DNA from 3 places in the Streptomyces sp. NPDC002306 genome. Region 2 is predicted to be linked to each of the others. Evidence: riboswitches for the same ligand, from Rfam matches in the RefSeq annotation. Region 2 holds a riboswitch; each other region holds the start of a gene.
What was found. A riboswitch is a leader RNA that binds a small molecule or an ion and turns the genes downstream of it on or off. The one in region 2 is predicted to bind cobalamin.

Region 1 (7,680 bases), on a different contig from region 2:
TCCGGGGGGAAGCATGGCCCGTGATCGCACACCGTCCCGCCGCCGCGCCCGCGTGATCGCGGCGTCGGTGGCGGCTCTCACCTTCGGGAGCGCGCTCGCCGGGGCGCCGGCCTCGGCGGCGGCCCGGCCCAAGGGGCACGACGTCTCGTCGCACCAGAGGGACGTCGACTGGCGGGACGCGCGGGCCAAGGGCGCGGCGTTCGTCTACGTCAAGGCGACCGAGTCCACCGGTTACCGCAACCCCTACTTCGACCGGCAGTACCGGGGGGCGCGCGGCGCGGGACTGCTCCGCGGGGCGTACCACTTCGCGCTGCCGGACCAGTCGTCGGGCACGGCGCAGGCCGCGTACTTCGTGCGCAACGGCGGCGGCTGGACCCCGGACGGCGGGACGCTGCCGCCCGCGCTCGACATCGAGTACAACCCGTACGACGGCGAGCACCGGTGCTACGGCCTGAGCAGGGCGGGCATGGTCGACTGGATCCGGTCGTTCAGCGACGAGGTGAAGCGCCTCACCGGCCGCCGTCCGGTGATCTACACGACCACCCGCTGGTGGAACACCTGCACGGGCGGCAGCCGCGCCTTCGCCGCCGACCACGCGCTGTGGATCGCCCGGCACGGCTCGGCGGACGCCGGCGCGCTGCCCGCCGGATGGTCGTCGTGGACCTTCTGGCAGTACGACAACGGCGGCAGCCTGCCGGGTGACCAGAATCTCTTCAACGGCTCGCCGGGCCGCCTGAAGGCGTTCGCCCGGGGCCGCTAGCCCTGCCAGGTCCGGGCCGTCACTCCCGAAAGGGGCGACAACCCTCCGCCCGCGACACCTTGACGCCCGCCCTAGTTCATCTTCCGTTCATCCAGGTTACCTACGTTCGTCCAGCCAATGACTTCGAAAGATTGCCTGGGTAAATGGAAAACTTCTCGCTGATCCTCGCGATTGTGGTGGTAACCGCACTCGCGTTTGATTTCACGAACGGTTTTCATGACACCGCCAACGCGATGGCCACGACCATCTCGACCGGTGCGCTCAAGCCCAAGATCGCGGTGGCCATGTCCGCCACGCTCAACCTCGTGGGCGCGTTCCTCTCCGTGGAGGTCGCCAACACGATCTCCAAGGGTCTCGTCGACGAGACCGGCATCCGTCCCGAGGTCATCTTCGCGGCCCTGGTCGGCGCGATCCTCTGGAACCTGCTGACCTGGCTGGTGGGCCTGCCCTCCAGTTCCTCGCACGCCCTGATGGGCGGTCTGATCGGTGCCACCATCGCCTCCGCGGGCACCGGGGCCGTCCACGGCGACGCGCTCGTCACCAAGGTCCTGATCCCGGCCGTCGCGGCCCCGATCGTCGCCGGCGCGGCCGCGCTGCTCGCCACCCGCCTGTCGTACACGCTGGGCAGGAAGGCCGACGGCAAGGCCGCCGCGAAGGGCTACCGCGCGGGCCAGATCGCCTCGGCCGGCCTGGTCTCGCTGGCCCACGGCACCAACGACGCGCAGAAGACGATGGGCATCATCACCCTCGCCCTGGTCGCCGGCGGCGCCGTCGCGCCCGACTCGGACCCGCCCGTCTGGGTCATCCTCTCCGCCGGTCTCGCCATCGCGCTCGGCACCTACCTCGGCGGCTGGCGCATCATCCGCACCATGGGCAAGGGCCTGACCGACCTTCAGCCGCAGCAGGGCTTCGCCGCCCAGACCAGCGCCGCGACGGTCATCCTGGCCTCCTCCCACCTCGGCTTCTCCCTCTCCACCACCCACTCGGTCTCCGGTTCGGTGATGGGCGCGGGCCTCGGCCGCAAGGGCGGCGTCGTGCGCTGGTCCACCGCGACCCGCATGTTCGTCGCCTGGGCCCTGACCCTGCCGGCCGCCGCGCTGGTCGGTGCCCTCGCCGAGTCCGTGACGGACCTCGGCGGCTGGGGCACGGCCGTCGTCGCCGTCTTCCTGATCGCCTCCAGCGCCGCGATCTGGAAGCTCTCCCGGCGCGAGGTCGTCGACCACAGCAACGTCAACGCCCCGGAGCGGCCCGCCGGTGTCGTGACCACCGCCATCGCCGCGGTGACCCCGCCTCCCGCGGGCACGGTGAGCACGGACCTCACGGCCACGATCCCCGCCCCCGCCGCGTCCCTCCCCGCCCAGGCCACCGCCGCGTCCGTCGCCGACCCGGCGACCCCGCCGGCCGCCACCGTCTGAACTCCCCGCGCACCCGGTTAAGAAGGAAGCATCACCATGAACATCGACTGGGCGAGCCTGGGTTCCGTGTTCGGCGTCAGCCTCGTGGTCACCGTGGTCCTCGTGGCCCTGTTCACCCTCGGCGTCATGGGCCTCTCGCGCCAGGAACGGGCGTCCGCGCGGGGCGGTTCCGCCGCGCTGGCCGTGACCGGCGCCTACGCCTGCTTCGCGGCCTGCACCGCCGCGGTGGCCTACGGGATCTATCTGATCGTCGCCTGACCCGCGCTCACACGCGCGCCGTCGCCCAAGGGGCGGCAGGAACCCACCGGTTCCTGCCGCCCCTCCCCACGTTCCACCGCCTTCACACGGGGCGGCACCCGTCGCCCGTGTGGGGCTGCACACACTCCTCCGTTGCAGGTCAACAGCAAGTTGACGGCCCTTCCGGGCCCGTGGTGGACTGCCGGAGCCATGTACGGAGGCAGAAGAGGAAGCCGGTGTGAATCCGGCGCGGTCCCGCCACTGTCACCGGGGTAGTAAGCCCCCGGGAGCCAGGAACTCTCGCCGCCGGTCTCGTCGAACCAGGGCGTGGACACCCTGAGTGAGGACATATCGCCATGCTCGGCTGCCGATCGAGTCTCAGCGCCCCGTCGTCGCCCGGTACCACCACGATCGGCTGAACCGATGCGTGCCGACCGCGTCTTCGCGTACGGCGCCACCGCCGGCCTCCTGGGCGACCTGCTCCTCGGCGATCCCCGCCGGGGGCACCCGGTCGCGGCGTTCGGGCGGGCGGCCGGGGCCGTCGAACGCATGCTGTGGCGGGACCACCGGGGCCGGGGCGCGCTGCACACCGTCGTGTGCGTCGGCGGCGCCGTGGCCCTCGGGGCCGCGGCCACCCGCGCCGCGCGTTCCTCCACCGCCGCCTCCGTGGCCCTGACCGCCACCGCCACCTGGGCCGTCGTCGGGGGCACTTCACTCGCCCGGGAGGCCGGGGCCGTCGCACGCGCGCTGCGCGCCGGGGACATCGACGGTGCCCGCGCCCGGCTGCCCCATCTGTGCGGGCGCGACCCGCAGGCCCTGGACGCCGACGGGATCGCCCGGGCGGTCGTCGAGTCGGTCGCCGAGAACACCTCCGACGCCGTCGTCGGCGCGCTGGTGTGGGGAGCCGTCGGCGGGGTGCCGGCCCTGCTCGGCTTCCGGGCCGTCAACACCCTCGACGCCATGGTCGGCCACCGCTCGCCGCGCTATCTGCGCTACGGGTGGGCCTCCGCCCGCCTCGACGACCTCGCGGGCTGGCCGGGCGCCCGCCTCACCGCCGTACTCGCGGCCCTCGCCGGAGACGATCCGCGGGGGGCCGTACGGGCCTGGAGGGCCGACGCGGCCCGGCATCCCAGTCCCAACGCCGGTCCGGTGGAAGCCTCGTTCGCGGGAGCCCTCGGCGTGCGGCTCGGCGGCACCCTCTCCTACGCCGGGCGGGTCGAGCACCGGCCCGTCCTCAACGGCGCCGGCGGACGGCCCGTCCGGGTCACGGACATCGACCGGGCCGTACGGCTCTCCCGTCGCGTCGGCTGGCTCGCGCTCGGCGTCAGCGCCGCGGCCCGAATCCTCGTGAAGGGACGCACGTCATGAACGGTGGTCTCCTGGTCGCCGGCACCACCTCCGACGCCGGCAAGAGCGTCGTCACCGCGGGGATCTGCCGCTGGCTGGTGCGACAGGGCGTCAAAGTGGCGCCGTTCAAGGCGCAGAACATGTCCCTGAACTCGTTCGTCACCCGCGAGGGCGCCGAGATCGGGCGTGCCCAGGCGATGCAGGCACAGGCCGCGCGCGTCGAGCCGACCGCGCTGATGAACCCCGTGCTGCTCAAGCCCGGGAGCGACCGCAGCAGCCAGGTCGTCCTCATGGGCAGGGCCGTGGGCGAGATGACCGCGCGCGGCTATCACGGGGGGCGGCAGCAGGCGCTCCTCGGGACCGTCCTCGACTGCCTCGCCGAGTTGCGGGGCACCTATGACGCGGTGATCTGTGAAGGGGCCGGCAGTCCGGCCGAGATCAACCTGCGCCGGACCGACATCGTGAACATGGGGATCGCCCGCAACGCCCGGCTGCCCGTGCTCGTGGTCGGCGACATCGACCGCGGGGGCGTGTTCGCCTCCTTCTTCGGCACGGTCGCGCTGCTGTCCCCCGAGGACCAGGAGTTCGTCGCGGGCTTCCTCGTCAACAAGTTCCGCGGCGACGTGTCGCTGCTGGAACCCGGGCTGGACATGCTGCACGGACTCACCGGCCGCCGCACGTACGGCGTCCTGCCGTTCCGGCACGGCCTCGGCATCGACGAGGAGGACGGACTGCGGGTCTCCCTGCGGGGGGCCGTCCGCGAGTCGGCGGTGTCCGCCCCGGTCGGCGAGGACGTCCTGCGGGTCGCGGTCTGCGCGATCCCGCTGATGTCCAACTTCACGGACGTGGACGCGCTGGCCGCCGAACCGGGCGTCGTGGTGCGGTTCGTGGACCGGGCCGAGGAACTCGCCGACGCCGATCTCGTCGTGGTGCCGGGAACCCGGGGGACGGTCGCCGCCCTGGAATGGCTGCGGCGGCGCGGTCTCGCGGACGCGCTGCTGCGCAGGGCCGCCGAGGGACGGCCGGTGCTCGGCGTCTGCGGCGGCTTCCAGATCCTCGGCGAGCACATCGAGGACGAGGTGGAGAGCCGGCGCGGGGCGGTCGACGGGCTCGGGATGCTGCCCGTACGGGTGCGGTTCAGGCCCGAGAAGACCCTCGCCCGACCGGTCGGCGAGGCCCTCGGCGAACAGGTCGAGGGGTACGAGATCCACCACGGGGTCGCCCGGATCACCGGCGGGGAGCCCTTCCTGGACGGCTGCCGGGTCGGCGCCGTCTGGGGCACCCACTGGCACGGCTCACTGGAGTCGGACGGTTTCCGGCGGGCCTTCCTGCGCGAGGTGGCGGCCGCCGCGGGCCGCCGCTTCGTACCGGCCCCCGACACGTCGTTCGCCGCGCTGCGCGAGGAACAGCTCGACCGGCTCGGCGACCTGATCGAACAGCACGCGGACACGGACGCGCTGTGGCGGCTCATCGAGTCCGGCGCGCCGCAAGGACTGCCCTTCATCCCACCGGGAGCGCCCGCATGAGCACAGTGTTGTTGTTGTCGACCGCCGACACCGATCTGCTGGCGGCCCGGGCCTCCGGCGCCCCGTACCGGATCGGCAACCCGACCCGGGTCGACGTCGCCGAGGAGCTCCCGGAGCTGATCCGGGGCGCCGACCTCGCCGTCGTACGGCTGCTCGGCGGCAAGCGGGCCTGGGAGGACGGGCTGGCCGTGCTGAAGGCGTCCGGCGTGCCGACCGTGCTGCTCGGCGGGGAGACCGTTCCCGACGCCGAGCTGATGGCGGAGTCCTCGGTGCCGGCCGGCGTCGTCGCGGAGGCGCTGCGCTATCTCGTCGAGGGCGGCCCCGCCAACCTCGTCGAGCTGGCCCGGTTCCTGTCCGACACCGTGCTGCTGACCGGCGAGGGCTTCGTCGAACCGCTGAAGATGCCGGAGTACGGGGTCCACGGGTCGCGTCCGCGTGAAGCGGGCCGGCCGACCGTCGGCGTGCTCTTCTACCGCGCCCACCAGCTGAGCGGCAACACCGGCTTCGTGGACACACTGTGCGACGCCATCGAGGCGCGGGGCGTCAACGCCCTTCCCGTGTACTGCGGTTCACTGCGCGGCGCCGATGCCGGGCTGTACGAGATCCTCGCGTCGGCCGACACGCTGGTCGCCACCGTGCTCGCCGCGGGCGGCACCCACGCCTCGCGGGCCTCCGCGGGCGGCGACGAGGAGGCCTGGGACATCGGCGCCCTCGCCGACCTCGACATCCCCGTGCTGCAAGGGCTCTGCCTGACCTCGTCGAAGAGCGCCTGGGAGGCGTCGGACGCCGCGCTCTCCCCCATGGACGCGGCGATGCAGGTCGCCATCCCGGAGTTCGACGGACGCCTCATCACCGTGCCGTTCTCCTTCAAGGAACAGGGCCCGGACGACGTGCCGGTGTACGTCGCCGACCCCGAGCGGGCCGCGCGGGTCGCCGGAATCGCCGTACGGCACGCCCGGTTGAGGCACCGGCCCAACGCCGAGAAGAAGCTCGCGCTGGTCTTCACCGCGTACCCCACCAAGCACTCCCGGGTCGGCAACGCGGTCGGACTCGACACACCCGCCTCCGCGGTACGGGTCCTCGACGCCCTGCGGGACGCCGGGTACGGGGTCGACGGGCACCCCGACGACGGCGACGAGCTGATCCACCGGCTGATCGCGGCCGGCGGCCACGACGTCGAGTGGCTCACCGAGGAACAGCTCGCCGCCGCGCCCGCCCGCGTGCCCCTGGCCGACTACCGGGAGTGGTTCGAGCGGCTCGATCCCCGGCTGCGCGACGGGATGCGGGAGGCGTGGGGCGAACCGCCGGGCAACCTGTACGTCGACGGGGACGACATCGTCCTGGCGTCCCTGCGGTTCGGGAACGTCGTCGTCATGATCCAGCCGCCGCGCGGCTTCGGCGAGAACCCGATCGCGATCTACCACGACCCCGACATGCCGCCGTCGCACCACTACCTGGCGGCCTACCGGTGGCTGGAGAACAGCTTCGGGGCCGACGCGGTCGTCCACATGGGCAAGCACGGCACGATGGAGTGGCTGCCGGGCAAGGGCCTGGGCCTCAGCGGCGGCTGCGCGCCGGACGCCGTCCTCGGTGAACTGCCCCTGATCTACCCCTTCATCGTCAACGACCCCGGCGAGGGCACCCAGGCCAAGCGGCGCGGCCACGCCACGGTCGTCGACCATCTGGTGCCGCCGATGGCCCGCGCCGACACCTACGGCGACCTGGCCAAGCTGGAGCAGCTCCTCGACGAGTACGCGCTCGTCTCCGACCTGGACCCGGCCAAGGCCCCGGCCGTCCGTGCCCAGATCTGGACGCTGGTCAAGGCGGCCGAGCTGCACCACGACCTGCATGTCGACGAACAGCCGGACGACGGTGCCTTCGACGAGTTCGTCATGCACATCGACGGCTATCTGTGCGAGATCAAGGACGTGCAGATCAGGGACGGCCTGCACATCCTCGGCGGCGGGCCGGTCGGCGAGCCGCGGGTGAACCTGGTGCTGGCCGTGCTGCGCGCCTCGCAGGTGTGGGGCGGGCAGGCGAACGCGCTGCCGGGGCTGCGGGCCTCGCTGGCCGGGCACTTCGGGCTGGTGGAGAAGGAACTGCTCGCCGAGCCGGGCGCGCCGGTGAAGGTGCCGGTCGAGCTGACGGACCTGGTCGAGGGGCCCGCGCGCAGTGCCGCCGACGCGATCGATCTGCTGGAACAGCTGTGCCGGCGGCTCGCGGAGGGCATGGAGGCGAGCGGCTGGACGGCGACGGCCGTACCCGCGCTGCTGCGTGACGTGCTCGGCACCGAACTTCCCGACGCCGCCGCGGTGCTGGAGTTCGCGTGTCGCGAGGTCGTGCCCCGGCTGGCCCGTACGACCGACGAGATCGACCACATCCTCAAGGCGCTCGA
Region 2 (7,680 bases):
TCGGCGTAGCACATGTGGGTGTGGATCTGCGTGTCCGGACGTACCCCGCCGGTGGTGAGACGGAACGCCTCCGTCGCCCAGGCCAGGTAGGCGGCGTGGTCGGCGGCCCGCAGGGGCAGCGTCTCCCGCAGGGCGGGCTCGTCGACCTGGATGACCGAGGTGCCCGCCGCCTCCAGATCGCCGACCTCGTCACGCAGGGCGAGGGCCACCTGCCGCGCGGTCTCGCCGAGCGGCTGGTCGTCGCGGACGAAGGACCACGCCAGCATGGTGACCGGCCCGGTGAGCATGCCCTTGACCGGACGGCCGGTGAGCGACTGGGCGTACGCCGTCCAGCGTACGGTCATCGGCTCGGGACGGGAGATGTCACCGGCCAGGATCGGCGGCCGGACGTAACGCGTGCCGTACGACTGCACCCAGCCGTGCTGGGTGGCGAGGTAGCCGGTGAGCCGCTCGGCGAAGTACTGCACCATGTCGTTGCGTTCGGGCTCGCCGTGCACCAGGACGTCCAGGCCGGTCTTCTCCTGGAAGGAGATCACCTCCCGGATCTCGGCCCTGATGCGCTCCTCGTAGCCGACCGTGTCGATGCGGCCGGCGCGCAGATCGGCCCGCGCGGTGCGCAGTTCACCGGTCTGTGGGAACGAGCCGATGGTGGTCGTCGGCAGCAGGGGCAGGCCGAGGTGGGCGCGCTGGGCCGCGGCCCGCTCGCCGTACGGCTGGGACCGGCGTCCGTCGGCGTCCGTGACCGCGCCGCTGCGCGCCCGTACGGCGGGGTCGTGGGTGATCGGTGAACCGGCGCGGGAGGCGAGGTCGGCGCGGTTGGCGCTGAGTTCCGCGGTGATCGTGCCGGTGCCCTGGGCGAGTCCCTTGGCGAGGGTCACGATCTCGGTGGTCTTCTGCCGGGCGAAGGCGAGCCAGCGCAGGATCTGCGGCTCGATGTCGTGTTCGACGCAGGCGTCGAGCGGGACGTGGAGCAGTGAGCAGGAGGCCGAGACGTCGACGTGGTCGGCCAGCCCCAGCAGGGTGCCCAGGGTGGCGAGGGACTTCTCCAGGTCGTTGACCCAGATGTTGCGGCCGTCCACGACTCCGGCGACCAGGTGCTTGCCGGGCAGTCCGCCCACGGCGGCCAGCGCGTCCAGGTTGGCCGCCGCGGCCTCGGTGAAGTCGAGCGCGAGCCCGTCCACCGGCGCCTTGGCCAGCACCGGCAGGGCGTCGCCGAGCCGGTCGAAGTAGGAGGCGACCAGCAGCTTCGGCCGGTCGGCGAGACCGCCGAGCTCACGGTAGGCGCGAGCGGCGGCGTTCAGTTCGGCCGGGGTGCGGTCCTGGACGAGGGCGGGCTCGTCCAGCTGTGCCCATTGCGCGCCGGCCGCGCGCAGGTCGGCGAGGACCTCCGCGTACACCGGGAGCAGACGGTCGAGCAGGGTGAGCGGGTCGAAGTCGGCGGCGACGCCCGGGGCGGGCTTGGCGAGCAGGAGGTAGGTGACGGGACCGACGAGGACGGGCCGGGCGGCCAGGCCCAGGGAGAGCGCCTGTGTCAGGTCACCGACCTGCTGGGCCGAGTCGGCCGTGAACACGGTGTCCGGGCCCAGCTCCGGCACCAGGTAGTGGTAGTTCGTGTCGAACCACTTCGTCATCTCCAGCGGCGCCACGTCCTGGGTGCCGCGCGCCATGGCGAAGTAGCCGTCCAGGGCGTCCGCCTCGACGGCGGCCCGGTGGCGTGCGGGGACGGCGCCGACCATGACGCTGGTGTCCAGCACGTGGTCGTAGTACGAGAAGTCGCCGGTGGGCACCTCGTCGATGCCGGCCGCGGTCAGTCGCCGCCAGTTCGCGCGGCGCAGTTCGGCGGCGGTGGCACGGAGGGCGTCGGCGCTGATGCGGCCCTTCCAGTAGCCCTCGATCGCCTTCTTCAGTTCGCGGTTCTGTCCCTGGCGGGGGTAGCCGTACACGGTGGCCCGTGCTGACGCGGCCGGTGGCTTGCTGGTCACGGAGATCTCCTTCGCGAGATGAATCCCTGAGATCCCGGAGACGGGACGAGAGCGCGAAGGGTGACGACCGGACGGGTGCGACCTCGCGCGACAGGGCGCGGGCGACTCCGCCTGGTATGGTCGCCGACCCGCCCTCGCGGTCACCGGGATGTCCGCGCACGAGTCGTCCGCGCGCGGGCAGTTGGCAGGTCTTCGGACTCGCGGGCACGTCCTCGTCGTGCGAGTTCCGTGCGGCTTCGGATCAAGCCGCGCGAAGTCGTACGTCGTACTCGTACGAGGACACCTACTGGCCGTCGCTTCCCAGGCCCTGTTCTGTGGACCCAGTGCGTATGACGGCGGTCGTTCCCGCTCACCGCTGCGGGGCAGTCCCGGATTTCCACCGGGTTCCCTCTTGCGACGCATCCCGCCTGGCGGACGGGGCGAACCAGCTGCACCCGCCACCCTAGGGGACGGCGGCACGCGTGCCGTGTCACGTCCGTCATTCGGATGGTGAGGTGGGCCACGTGGCGGACCGGCGTGGCACGGACCGGGGCGGCAAGCGCACCCCGCGCCTCCATGGCCGCGCGGCCGGCGCGGGGCTTCCACTTCTCCCGCGCCGGCGGCACCTGCCCCCTGTGGAACGTCTACGAGGCGTTCGCCGCCCCCGGCCGCATCCACGTCCAGATCGCCGAAATGCCCGACGGTCAACGCTACTTGTGGACGGCCCGCGCCCTCACCCGGCACCGCGGCGGCTGGGGCGAACCCGGCAAGACCTTCGCCATCGGACTCGGCTGCGAACTCCGCCACGCCCGCCGGCTCGTCCACTCCGACGGCCTCGACCTCGCGAACGCCTCCGCCGCCACCCCCATCGGCATGGGCTGCCGCGTCTGCGAACGCCTCGACTGCCCCCAGCGCGCCGCGCCGCCCCTGGGTCACCCCCTGCGGATCGACCAGAACACCAGCACCTTCGTGCCGTACCCCGTCACCGATCCGACGCCCTGACCGGACAGCGTGACGCATGTACTCCGTCCGGGTGGATACGACGGACCGCACCCATCCCCGGCCGCCGCGGGCGCGGATTCCCCGTGTCCGCCGCGATGGAGCGACGGACGGCGGTCTCTTCCGCCGATGGTCACTCAGTGAAGGAGAGCTGTATGAGGTCTCGTGTGATGCGCGGTGCCGGTCTGCTGGTCGCGGCGGGCGCCGTGGTGCTGGGCGGCGCCGCCGTCGCGTCGGCGGACGGCGACGCCCAGGGTGTCGCGGCCGGTTCCCCGGGCGTGCTGTCGGGCAACGTGATCCAGATCCCGGTGAACATCCCGATCAACGTCTGCGGCAACTCGGTGAACGTCATCGGCCTGCTGAACCCGGCCTTCGGCAACACCTGCGCCAACGTCGGCTGAGCCGACCGACCCGCCCCGCCGCCGTCGCCCCGACACCTGGCCGTCGAGGCGACGGCGCCGGACAGCACCGCGGACTCCCGTCCCGGCGACCTCACGGAACACCGCCGGGCCGGGCCCCGCGCGACCGGGACACCGGCCCGTGCACCGGGGAGGCGACCGGTTGTATGGTGCGTAGACAGCCCTTGACCTGCAAGAAAGCAGGCAGGGAGCCTAGCTTCGGGAGTACCTCCATGCTGCGCACCATGTTCAAGTCCAAGATCCACCGGGCCACCGTCACCCAGGCCGACCTGCACTACGTGGGATCGGTGACCATCGACGCCGAGCTGCTGGACGCCGCCGACCTGCTGCCCGGTGAGCTGGTCCACATCGTCGACGTCACCAACGGCGCCCGGCTCGAGACGTACGTCATCGAGGGGGAGCGCGGCTCCGGGGTGATCGGGATCAACGGCGCCGCCGCCCATCTGGTCCACCCCGGCGATCTTGTGATCATCATCAGCTACGCTCAGGTAACCGACACCGAGGCCCGTACCCTGCGCCCCCGGGTCGTGCACGTGGACGCCGGCAACCGGATCGTCGCCCTGGGCGCGGACCCGTCGGAGCCGGTACCGGGCTCGGACCAGGAGCGCAGTCCGCAGGCGGCCGGTGCCTGACCGTCGGGACCGTTCGACTGTTCTTCCGTCCTTCGAGGAGTGCGTGTGAGCGACATCGAGATCCGTGACGACCGTCCGGCCGGTCGCCTGGAGGCGCTGGGCGCCGACGGCGAAGTGGTCGGCCACATCGAGTACTTCGTGCTGGAAGCCCCTGAGCGGGCGCTGGTCCCCGTGCACACCGTCGTCGAACCCGCCCACGAGGGGAAGGGCATCGCGGGTTCGCTGGCGCGCGAGCTCTACGCCATCTCCGGGCGTGAGGGCGTGCCCGTGGCACCGCTGTGCCCGTACGTCGTCAAGTGGGCCGAACGGCACCCGGACGAGGCACCGGCGGTCGCCCCCGAGCTGCTGCGGGCGGCCAAGGACTGGCTGATCGCGCACCCCGGAAGGTTCTGACCCCTCCCGTGCTCGCCCTCCTGCACACGTCGCCCGTCCATGTGCCGGTCTTCGACGCCCTGCGCGACGAGGCCCATCCAGGCCTGGAACTACGGCACTTCGTCGACGAAGGGCTGCTGGAGCGGGCGCGCGCGGCGGGCCCGGACGCCGTGGCCGCGGACGTACGCGTCGTCGTCGACCGTGCCGTGGCCGACGGCGCGCGGGCGGTGCTGTGCACCTGTTCCACCCTCGGCGGCGTCGCGGAGGCGTACGCCGCCGAGGCCGGGGTCCCGGTCCTGCGCGTCGACCGCCCGATGGCGGCGGCCGCGGTGGCGCGGGGCGCGCGCGTCGTCGTCCTCGCCGCGCTGGAGAGCACCCTCGCGCCGACGGCGGCGCTGATCGAGGAAGAGGCCCGCCGGGCCGGCCGCCCGGTCACGGTCCGCACCGTGCTGGTCGACGGCGCCTGGGCCCGCTTCGAGGCGGGCGACGGCGCGGCGTACGTCCGCCGGGTGGCCGCCGTCGCCGACGAGGTCACCGCCGCCGACGTGATCGTCCTGGCCCAGGCCTCCATGGCCCCGGCCCAGTACCTCGCCACCACCCCGATCCCGCTGCTCTCCAGCCCCCGCCCAGGCCTGACGGCCGCCGCCGAGGCCACCCGGCGCGCCTGAGACCGGCGCGAGCGCGGAAACGGTGGGGCATCCGTCGCGCGCCGGACCGGGCGGTGGACACGCCTGCCGCGCGGCGGGCGGGACGGGCGAGATCCCCGCCGTCCCCCGCGCGGGGTGGGGCGGGTTGGGGCGCGAGGCGGGGCGGGGCGAGGCGGGGCGGTGGAGCCCCGGACGAGGTGGACCGGCCCTGGCGTCGACGTTCGCGAGTGGGTCGACCGTCCTCTGCCGTCGACGCCCGCGAGTGGGTCGACCGTCCCCCGTCGTCGTCGCCCGAGAGCGGGCCGCCCGGTCCCTGTCGTCGGCGCCGGCGAGTGGACTGACCGTCCCCTGTCGTCTACGCCCGCGAGTGGGTCGACCGTCCCCCGTCGTCGTCGCCCGCGAGTGGGCAGCCCGCTCCCTGTCGCCGACGCCCGTGAGCGAGCCGACCGCCCCCGTCGTCGACGCCCGCGAGTCAGTCGACCGTCCCCCGGTCGGCCGCGCCCGCAGGTGAGTGGTGGCGCGGACCCCGGGTACGCGGGGGAGTAGTCCTGTGCGAAGGATCATCGATCGGCCGGAGGGACGCCATGACGAACCCCTATCCCGACCCCGCCCCACCCGGACCGACACCGCCGGGCCCCGACCCGCGGCCCCCGGAGCCCTACCCGGATCCCGCACAGCCGCCGACCCCGACGCCGCCTCCGGACCCCGTACAGCCCCCGGCCCCTGTCCCGGATCCCGCGCGGCCTCCGAAGCCGACGCCGCCCCCGGCGCCCGGACCGCCGGTACCCCCGCGTCCGGGCCCGCCCCCGGGCCCCGCCCCGTCGCCGGTCCCGCCGGGCCCGGAACCGGTGCCGGCCCCCGAGCCGGGGCCGCCGCTCACCTGACACGACGGACGGCATGCCGACGGCGGGCGGCCTCGAAGGTCGCCCGCCGTCCGGTGTCCAGCGCCGACAGCGCCGCTGTTACGCCTCGACCTCCGACCGGTCCCCGCCCCACAGCGTGTGGAACGAGCCCTCGCGGTCCGTCCGCCGGTAGGTGTGCGCACCGAAGAAGTCCCGCTGGCCCTGGGTGAGCGCGGCCGGCAGCCGCTCGGCGCGCAGCGCGTCGTAGTACGCGAGCGCCGCGGCGAAGCCGGGGGTCGGGACGCCCTCGCGGGTCGCCGCGATCAGGACCTCGCGCCAGTCGTCCTGCGCGCCGGCGATCTCCTGCGCGAACGTCTTGTCGGACAGCAGGCTCGGCAGGTCGGGCCGGGCGTCGTAGGCGGCCCGGATGCGGTCCAGGAAGGCCGCGCGGATGATGCAGCCGCCGCGCCAGATCGAGGACACGGCACCGAGGTCGATGTCCCAGTCGTACTCGTCGCTGCCCGCCGCGATCTCGTGGAAGCCCTGCGTGTACGACACGATCTTCGACGCGTACAGCGCCTGCTCCACGCGGTCCGCGAACGAGGCCGCCTCGGAGTCCGACAGCGCCGAGGCCGTCGGGCCGGCCAGGCCCCGCGAGGCCTCGCGCAGCGCGCTGTGGCCGGACAGGGAGCGGGCGAAGACCGCCTCCGCGATACCGGACACCGGGACGCCCAGGTCCAGGGCGATCTGGACCGTCCAGCGGCCCGTGCCCTTCTGCTCGGCCTGGTCCTCGACGACGTCCACGAAGGGCCTGCCCGTCGCCGCGTCCACGTGCGACAGGACCTCCGCCGTGATCTCGATCAGGTACGAGTCGAGCCGGCCGGTGTTCCAGGTGCGGAAGATCTCCGCGATCTGCGCGGGGGAGTACCCGGCGACGTCACGCAGCAGCTGGTACGCCTCGGCGATGAGCTGCATGTCGGCGTACTCGATGCCGTTGTGGACCATCTTCACGAAGTGCCCGGCGCCGTCGGGGCCCACGTGCGTCACGCAGGGGGCGCCGTCCTCGGCCTTCGCCGAGATCTTCTCCAGCATGGGGCCGAGGGAGTCGTACGACTCCTTCGGGCCGCCCGGCATGATGCTCGGTCCGTTCAGCGCGCCCTCCTCGCCGCCGGAGACGCCCATGCCGACGAAGTGGATGCCCTGCTCGCGCAGGGCCCGCTCGCGGCGCCGGGTGTCGGCGAAGTGCGCGTTGCCGCCGTCGATGATCATGTCGCCGGGCTCCAGGAGCGGGGCGAACTCCTGGATCACCGCGTCCGTCGGCTCGCCGGCCTTCACCATGATGACCAGACGACGCGGCCGCTCCAGTGCCGCCACGAAGTCCTTGGCGGTCTCGGCCGCGACGAAGTCCCCCTCGTGCCCGAACTCCTCCACCAGGGCGTGCGTACGCGCCGCCGTCCGGTTGTGCAGCGCGACCGCGTAACCGTTGCGCGCGAAGTTGCGGGCGAGGTTGCGGCCCATGACCGCGAGACCCGTGACGCCGATCTGGGCTGTAGTGCTCATACGGTTGGCTCCTAAGGATCCTGATCTCGGTCGTGCCGGTCGTGTCCGCCAGTATTGCCGCATCGACCATCCTGACGTTCCGGTACGCCGACCGCACGTCCGGGCTGTTCCATGTTGCCTACGCAGATACGCGCGGGAACCCCCACCTGCCTCAGCCGTTTCGCAACTCGGATGGATTACTCGTCACTTGTGTGACAGGGCGGCTGATTGCTGTCTTGTCCTGGCCTGTTCGCGGCGCTTACTTTTGG
Region 3 (7,680 bases), on a different contig from region 2:
GCCGCCTCGAACGCATCCAGGGCAAGGGCACGTTCGTCGCCAAGCCAAAGGTCTCCCAGGCGCTGCAACTCACCTCGTACACCGAGGACATGCGCGCCCAGGGCCTCGAACCCACCTCGCAGCTCCTGGACATCGGCTACATCACCGCCGACGACACCCTCGCCGGCCTGCTCCACATCACCGCCGGCGGGCGCGTACTGCGCATCGAGCGGCTGCGCATGGCCAACGCCGAGCCGATGGCCATCGAGACCACCCACCTGTCGGCGAAGCGCTTCCCCGCGCTGCGCAGGTCGCTGGTGAAGTACACGTCCCTCTACACCGCCCTGGCCGAGGTCTACGACGTCCACCTCGCCGAGGCCGAGGAGACCATCGAGACCTCGCTGGCCACCCCGCGCGAGGCGGGCCTGCTCGGCACCGACGTCGGCCTGCCCATGCTGATGCTGTCCCGGCACTCGCTGGACAAGGACGGCCAGCCGGTGGAGTGGGTGCGGTCGGTGTACCGGGGCGACCGGTACAAGTTCGTGGCCAGGCTCAAGCGCCCTCAGGACTGAGCCGGCTTTCTTCACACGCTCTGCACCCGTCATACGGACGAGGGGTTCCGTTCACGCAACACCGTGACCTAGATTGCCTGCGCGTCAGCGGTGATCAGCGAGGGGACGGAGTCGCCAGATGTCAATTGCCCCAGAAGCGAACAGAGGGCCGGTGGTGACGCCGGTGCGCGTCGTCATCGGCCTCTGTCTCGTCACGCCCTTCGTGGCGATGCTGTGGGTCGGGTCGTACGCGAAGACGGATCCGACTTTCATCGGCATCCCGTTCTTCTACTGGTACCAGATGCTGTGGGTGCTCGTCTCGACCGCGCTCACCGTGATCGCCCACCAGCTGTGGCGGCGTGACCAGCGCGCCCGCACCACCGCGAAGGGCGGTGTCGACGCGTGAACGACGGCGTGAACGGCGTGGCACTCGCCGTCTTCATCTTCTTCTTCGTGGCCGTCACGGTCATGGGCTTCCTCGCCGCACGCTGGCGCAGGCCGGACAACGAGCACAGCCTGGACGAATGGGGCCTGGGCGGGCGCTCGTTCGGCACCTGGGTCACCTGGTTCCTGCTCGGCGGCGACCTCTACACGGCGTACACCTTCGTCGCCGTACCGGCGGCGATCTACGCGGCGGGCGCGGCCGGCTTCTTCGCCGTGCCGTACACGATCCTGGTCTACCCGCTGATCTTCACGTTCCTGCCCCGCCTGTGGTCGGTCTCCCACAAGCACGGATACGTGACGACGTCGGACTTCGTGCGCGGCCGCTTCGGCTCCAAGGGCCTGTCCCTCGCCGTGGCCGTCACCGGCATCCTCGCGACCATGCCGTACATCGCGCTCCAGCTGGTCGGCATCCAGGCCGTGCTGGACGTGATGGGCGTGGGCGGCGGCGAGAACACCAACTGGTTCGTCAAGGACCTCCCGCTGCTCATCGCGTTCGGCGTGCTGGCCGCGTACACCTACTCCTCGGGGCTGCGCGCCCCCGCCCTGATCGCGTTCGTGAAGGACACGCTGATCTACCTCGTGATCGCGGTGGCCATCATCTACATCCCGATCAAGCTCGGCGGCTTCGACGAGATCTTCTCGGCGGCGAGCGACAAGTACACCGCGGCCGGCGCGGGCGGCCTCGTCCCGGCCCAGGCGGGCCAGTGGACGTACGCCACCCTGGCCCTCGGCTCGGCGCTGGCCCTGTTCATGTACCCGCACTCGATCACGGCGACGCTGTCCAGCCGCAGCCGTGAGGTGATCCGCCGCAACACCACGATCCTGCCGCTGTACTCCCTGATGCTGGGCCTGCTCGCGCTGCTCGGTTTCATGGCGATCGCGGCCGGCGTCAAGGTCACCAACGGCCAGCTGGCCATCCCGCAGCTGTTCGAGAACATGTTCCCGGACTGGTTCGCGGGGGTGGCCTTCGCGGCGATCGGCATCGGGGCGCTCGTCCCGGCCGCGATCATGTCGATCGCCGCCGCGAATCTTTTCACGCGCAACATCTACAAGGACTTCATCAAGCCCGACGCGACACCCCAGCAGGAGACGAAGGTCTCCAAGCTGGTCTCGCTGCTGGTGAAGGTGGGAGCCCTGGTCTTCGTCCTCACGATGGACAAGACGGTCGCCATCAACTTCCAGCTCCTGGGCGGGATCTGGATCCTGCAGACCTTCCCGTCCCTGGTCGGCGGCCTGTTCACGCGCTGGTTCCACCGCTGGGCGCTGCTCGCGGGCTGGGCGGTCGGCATGCTCTACGGGACGCTCGCCGCGTACGGCGTCGCCTCGCCCACGCAGAAGCACTTCGGCGGCTCGGCGAAGGAGATCCCGGGCATCGGCGAGATCGGCTACATCGGCCTCACGGCGTTCGTGCTGAACGCGGTGGTGACCGTGTTCCTCACCTTCGTGCTGCGGGCCCTGAAGGCCCCGGACGGCGTCGACGAGACCAGTCCGCAGGACTACACGGCGGACGCGGGCGATCCCGGCGTACAGGTGGAGCTGCCGCCGGCGACCGCGGGTTCGGCGCACTAGGGCGCAACACCGCCTGGGCGTCGCCCGGCGGAGGGACCGAAGGCGCCCGGGCGGAGATCCGGCTCCTTCGGTGTGGTGGAAGTGAGCCATGGGGCGGCTGGGCCGACGGGCCCGGCCGCCCTTCGCCATGCCCGCCACCGGCCCGCGAGCTGACGCTCTGACACGCTCCGAAGCCGACACGACACAACATCTGGTGGTGCCACCGCAGCCCGGCACAAGATGTATGCTCATGCTCGCTGTCGCCGCAGGGGAATCCGGTGCGAATCCGGAACTGTCCCGCAACGGTGTACTTGTGCATGTCCGTCCCAGAACGGACACGCACTCGCGTCAGTCCGAGGACCTGCCGACAGCGCGCCCGGCCGTCCGGTCCGGGTGCCCTGACGTCCGGGCCTCGTGGAATGGGCCGGTGGACGCGACGCCCCCGTGCGCTCGTGTGCTGCCCGCTGCCCTCCGCGAGGTCCCCGTGCCGAGCGAGGGAGAGCCCCCACGTGACCATCGCGCCAGCCGATCCGGCTTCAGCGACCCCGGCGAAGGAGATCGACGGTCCCGGTACCGCGCTGCTGCGGACCCTGACCGCGCTGACCGCCGACCTCCCCGACGCCGACCCCGGCCGGGTCGCCGCCGCCGCGCTGCGCGGCCGGTCCGCGCGCGCGGACGAGACGGAGTTGCGCGAGCTGGCCACGGAGGCGGCCGCGGGGCTCATCTCCGAGGACCCCGCCTACTCACGGCTCGCCGCCCGGCTGTTGACCGTCAGCATCGCCGCCGAGGCCGCCTCGCAGGGCGTGACGACGTTCACCGAGTCCGTCGCCGTCGGGCACCGCGAGGGGCTCATCGCCGACCGTACGGCGGAGTTCGCGCGCCTCCACGCGGCCCGTCTCGACGCGCTCGTCGACCCGGACGGCGACGACCGGTTCGGCTACTTCGGCCTGCGCACCCTGCACAGCCGCTATCTGCTGCGGCACCCGATCACCCGCAGCGTGATCGAGACGCCCCAGCACTTCATGCTGCGCGTGGCGTGCGGCCTGGCCGAGGACGACACCGTCCGCGCCCTGGACCAGGTGGCCTCGCTCTACCGGCTGATGAGCCGCCTCGACTACCTCCCGTCCTCGCCCACGCTCTTCAACTCCGGTACGCGCCACCCCCAGATGTCGTCCTGCTATCTCCTCGACTCGCCGCTGGACGAGCTGGACTCCATCTACGACCGCTACCACCAGGTCGCCCGGCTCTCCAAGCACGCCGGCGGCATCGGTCTGTCGTACTCCCGGATCCGCTCGCGGGGTTCCCTCATCCGCGGCACGAACGGGCACTCCAACGGCATCGTCCCGTTCCTGAAGACCCTCGACGCCTCGGTCGCCGCGGTGAACCAGGGCGGCCGGCGCAAGGGCGCGGCCGCGGTGTACCTGGAGACCTGGCACTCCGACATCGAGGAGTTCCTGGAGCTGCGCGACAACACCGGTGAGGACGCCCGTCGTACGCACAACCTCAACCTCGCGCACTGGATCCCGGACGAGTTCATGCGCCGGGTGAACGCCGACGCCCCGTGGTCCCTCTTCTCCCCCGCCGACGTGCCCGAGCTGGTCGACCTGTGGGGCGAGGAGTTCGACGCGGCCTACCACAAGGCGGAGGCGGCGGGCCTGGCGAAGAAGACGATCCCCGCCCGCGATCTGTACGGCCGGATGATGCGCACCCTCGCGCAGACCGGCAACGGCTGGATGACCTTCAAGGACGCCGCCAACCGCACCGCCAACCAGACGGCCCTGCCGGGCCACGTGGTCCACTCCTCCAACCTCTGCACCGAGATCCTGGAGGTCACGGACGACGGGGAGACGGCGGTCTGCAACCTGGGGTCGGTCAACGTGGGCGCGTTCGTCGTCGACGGTGACCTCGACTGGGAGCGGCTGGACGAGACCGTCCGCACCGCGGTCACCTTCCTCGACCGGGTGGTCGACATCAACTTCTACCCGACCGAGCAGGCGGGCCGCTCCAACGCGAAGTGGCGTCCGGTGGGCCTGGGCGCGATGGGGCTCCAGGACGTCTTCTTCAAGCTGCGGATGCCGTTCGACTCCCCGGAGGCCAAGCGGCTCTCCACCCGGATCGCCGAGCGCATCATGCTCGCCGCGTACGAGGCCTCCGCCGAACTGGCCGAGCGCAACGGCCCGCTGCCGGCCTGGGAGAAGACCCGGACCGCGCGGGGCGTGCTGCACCCCGACCACTACGACGTCGAGCTCACCTGGCCGGAGCGCTGGGCGGCCCTGCGGGAACGTATCGCCGTCACCGGGATGCGCAACTCGCTGCTGCTGGCGATCGCGCCGACCGCCACCATCGCGTCCATCGCGGGCGTGTACGAGTGCATCGAGCCGCAGGTCTCCAACCTGTTCAAGCGCGAGACCCTGTCGGGCGAGTTCCTCCAGGTCAACTCCTACCTGGTGCGGGACCTGAAGGCGCTCGGCGTGTGGGACGCCCGCACCCGTGAGGCGCTGCGCGACGCCAACGGCTCGGTGCAGGACTTCGCGTGGATCCCGGCCGACGTACGGGCGCTGTACCGCACGGCGTGGGAGATCCCGCAGCGCGGTCTGATCGACATGGCCGCGGCCCGGACGCCGTTCCTGGACCAGGCCCAGTCCCTGAACCTGTTCCTGGAGACGCCGACCATCGGCAAGCTCTCCTCGATGTACGCGTACGCCTGGAAGTCGGGCCTGAAGACGACGTACTACCTGCGCTCGCGCCCGGCGACCCGCATCGCGCGGGCGGCCCAGGCGCAGGCCACCATCCCCGTCCAGCAGGCGGCCGACCCCGACGCCGTCGCCTGCTCCCTCGAAAACCCCGAGTCCTGCGAGGCCTGCCAGTAATGAGCTCCACCCGTAACCAGAACCTCCTCGACCCGGGCTTCGAGCTGACGCTGCGCCCGATGCGCTACCCCGACTTCTACGAGCGCTACCGGGACGCGATCAAGAACACCTGGACCGTGGAGGAGGTCGACCTCCACTCCGACGTGGCCGACCTCGCGAAGATGACCCCGGCCGAACAGCATCTGATCGGCCGCCTGGTCGCGTTCTTCGCGACCGGCGACTCGATCGTGGCGAACAACCTGGTGCTCACGCTCTACAAGCACATCAACTCCCCGGAGGCGCGGCTGTACCTGTCGCGCCAGCTGTTCGAGGAGGCCGTGCACGTCCAGTTCTATCTGACGCTGCTGGACACCTACCTCCCCGACCCGGAGGACCGGACGGCCGCCTTCGACGCCGTGGAGAGCATCCCCTCCATCCGCGAGAAGGCCGAGTTCTGCTTCAGGTGGATCAACGAGGTCGAGAAGCTGGACCGTCTGGAGACCGAGGCCGACCGCCGCCGTTTCCTGCTCAACCTCATCTGCTTCGCCGCGTGCATCGAGGGCCTGTTCTTCTACGGCGCCTTCGCGTACGTCTACTGGTTCCGCAGCCGCGGCCTGCTGCACGGCCTGGCCACCGGCACCAACTGGGTGTTCCGCGACGAGACGATGCACATGAGCTTCGCGTTCGACGTGGTCGACACCGTCCGCAAGGAGGAGCCGGAGCTCTTCGACGACGCACTCCAGCAGCAGGTCACCGACATGCTCCGGGAGGCCGTCGAGGCCGAGCTCCAGTTCGCGCGCGACCTGTGCGGTGACGGCCTGCCGGGCATGAACACCGACTCGATGCGCCAGTACCTCGAGTGCGTCGCCGACCAGCGGCTGAGCCGTCTCGGCTTCGCCCCGGTCTTCGGCTCCGAGAACCCCTTCTCCTTCATGGAGCTCCAGGGGGTTCAGGAACTGACCAACTTCTTCGAGCGGCGTCCGTCGGCGTACCAGGTCGCGGTGGAGGGCACCGTCGACCTGGACGAGGACTTCTGACCCCGTCCGGTCTCCCGGAGCTCCTGGGCCTCCCTGAGCTGTCGGTCGACGCGCGCCTCGCGCACGATGCCGACCAGTGAGGGGAGGACCAGGAGAACCAGGATCCCGAGGACGGCGGCCATCGCGGTCAGGGCTTCTGTCTGCGCTGTAGTCATGACACCACTGTCACGCCGAACACTCCTTACAAACAGTGGCAGTACTGCCGTGCACCCTCGAATTGCTGCCACTTCCGAGGCACACTGGCAGCATGCTGAAGAACGTGGCGGCCGTCCTCCTCGACGGCGTGCATCCCTTCGAACTCGGCGTCGTCTGCGAAGTGTTCGGCATCGACCGCAGCGACGAGGGCCTGCCGGTGTACGACTTCGCCGTGGTCTCCGCCGAGGGCCCCCGGCTCGACACCCATGTCGGCGGGCTCAGCGTCTCGACGCCGTACGGCCTGGACCGGCTGGAGGAAGCCGATCTGATCGCCGTGCCGGCCGGCAGCGACTACGTCAACCGCGCCTATCCCCCCGAGCTGCTCGACGCCCTGGTGCGGGCCGTGGCCCGCGGGGCCCGGGTGCTGAGCGTGTGCTCGGGGGTGTTCGTGCTCGGCGCGGCCGGGCTGCTCGACGGCCGGCGGTGCAGCGTGCACTGGCGACAGGCCGAGGACCTGGCCCGGCGCAATCCACGGGCGATCATCGAGCCGGACGTGCTCTACGTCGACGAGGACCCGGTGATCACCTCCGCCGGCACCGCGGCCGGGATCGACGCCTGTCTGCACATCGTGCGCAAGGAACAGGGTCCCGAGGTCGCCAACAGGATCGCCCGCCGGATGGTGGTGCCGCCGCACCGGGACGGCGGGCAGGCGCAGTACATCGAGCGGCCGTTGCCCAGGGCCGCGTGCGACACGGTCGGCGAGGTGCTGGTGTGGATGGAGAACCACCTCGACGAGGAGGTCACCGTCGAGCAGCTCGCCGACCGCGCGCACATGTCCCCGCGCACCTTCGCCCGCCGCTTCCAGCAGGAGACGGGGACGACCCCCTACCGCTGGATCCTGCGCCAACGCGTCTTGCTGGCACAGCGGTTGCTGGAGGTGACGGACGAGACGGTGGACGCGATCGCCTGGCGTACCGGGTTCGGTACGGCGGCCGCGCTGCGCCATCAGTTCGACCGGGCGCTGGGGACCACCCCGCACGCCTACCGGCGGACGTTCAGGGGCCCGGAGGCCGCCTGAACGTCCGCGGACGTCACCTCGCCACCGGCCTCAGCAGCAGCCTGTGCGGACGCAGCGTG

Region 1: it holds a riboswitch for cobalamin, as region 2 does, so the genes downstream of both, ACWCQK_RS13705 (cobalamin biosynthesis protein) here and metE (5-methyltetrahydropteroyltriglutamate--homocysteine S-methyltransferase) in region 2, are expected to answer to the same signal.
Region 3: it holds a riboswitch for cobalamin, as region 2 does, so the genes downstream of both, ACWCQK_RS21575 (ribonucleoside-diphosphate reductase subunit alpha) here and metE (5-methyltetrahydropteroyltriglutamate--homocysteine S-methyltransferase) in region 2, are expected to answer to the same signal.

The regions. Positions count from the first base shown of each region.
Region 1 covers NZ_JBSFCK010000005.1:373,516-381,195, reverse strand. The annotation lists gene ACWCQK_RS13720 (lysozyme) at 14-760, shown strand; gene ACWCQK_RS13715 (anion permease) at 904-2,175, shown strand; gene ACWCQK_RS13710 (hypothetical protein) at 2,212-2,433, shown strand; cobalamin riboswitch at 2,591-2,731, shown strand; gene ACWCQK_RS13705 (cobalamin biosynthesis protein) at 2,836-3,780, shown strand; gene ACWCQK_RS13700 (cobyric acid synthase) at 3,777-5,285, shown strand; gene cobN (cobaltochelatase subunit CobN) at 5,282-7,680, shown strand, end outside.
Region 2 covers NZ_JBSFCK010000001.1:166,809-174,488, reverse strand. The annotation lists gene metE (5-methyltetrahydropteroyltriglutamate--homocysteine S-methyltransferase) at 1-1,982, opposite strand, end outside; cobalamin riboswitch at 2,149-2,426, opposite strand; partial or broken gene ACWCQK_RS00770 (DUF2083 domain-containing protein) at 2,553-2,963, shown strand; gene ACWCQK_RS00765 (chaplin) at 3,116-3,361, shown strand; gene panD (aspartate 1-decarboxylase) at 3,592-4,011, shown strand; gene ACWCQK_RS00755 (GNAT family N-acetyltransferase) at 4,057-4,404, shown strand; gene ACWCQK_RS00750 (aspartate/glutamate racemase family protein) at 4,413-5,051, shown strand; gene gndA (NADP-dependent phosphogluconate dehydrogenase) at 5,993-7,432, opposite strand.
Region 3 covers NZ_JBSFCK010000010.1:152,237-159,916, forward strand. The annotation lists gene ACWCQK_RS21560 (GntR family transcriptional regulator) at 1-551, shown strand, start outside; gene ACWCQK_RS21565 (DUF3311 domain-containing protein) at 670-936, shown strand; gene mctP (monocarboxylate uptake permease MctP) at 933-2,543, shown strand; cobalamin riboswitch at 2,767-2,905, shown strand; gene ACWCQK_RS21575 (ribonucleoside-diphosphate reductase subunit alpha) at 3,032-5,392, shown strand; gene ACWCQK_RS21580 (ribonucleotide-diphosphate reductase subunit beta) at 5,392-6,408, shown strand; gene ACWCQK_RS21585 (GlxA family transcriptional regulator) at 6,656-7,621, shown strand; gene ACWCQK_RS21590 (bifunctional albaflavenone monooxygenase/terpene synthase) at 7,635-7,680, opposite strand, start outside.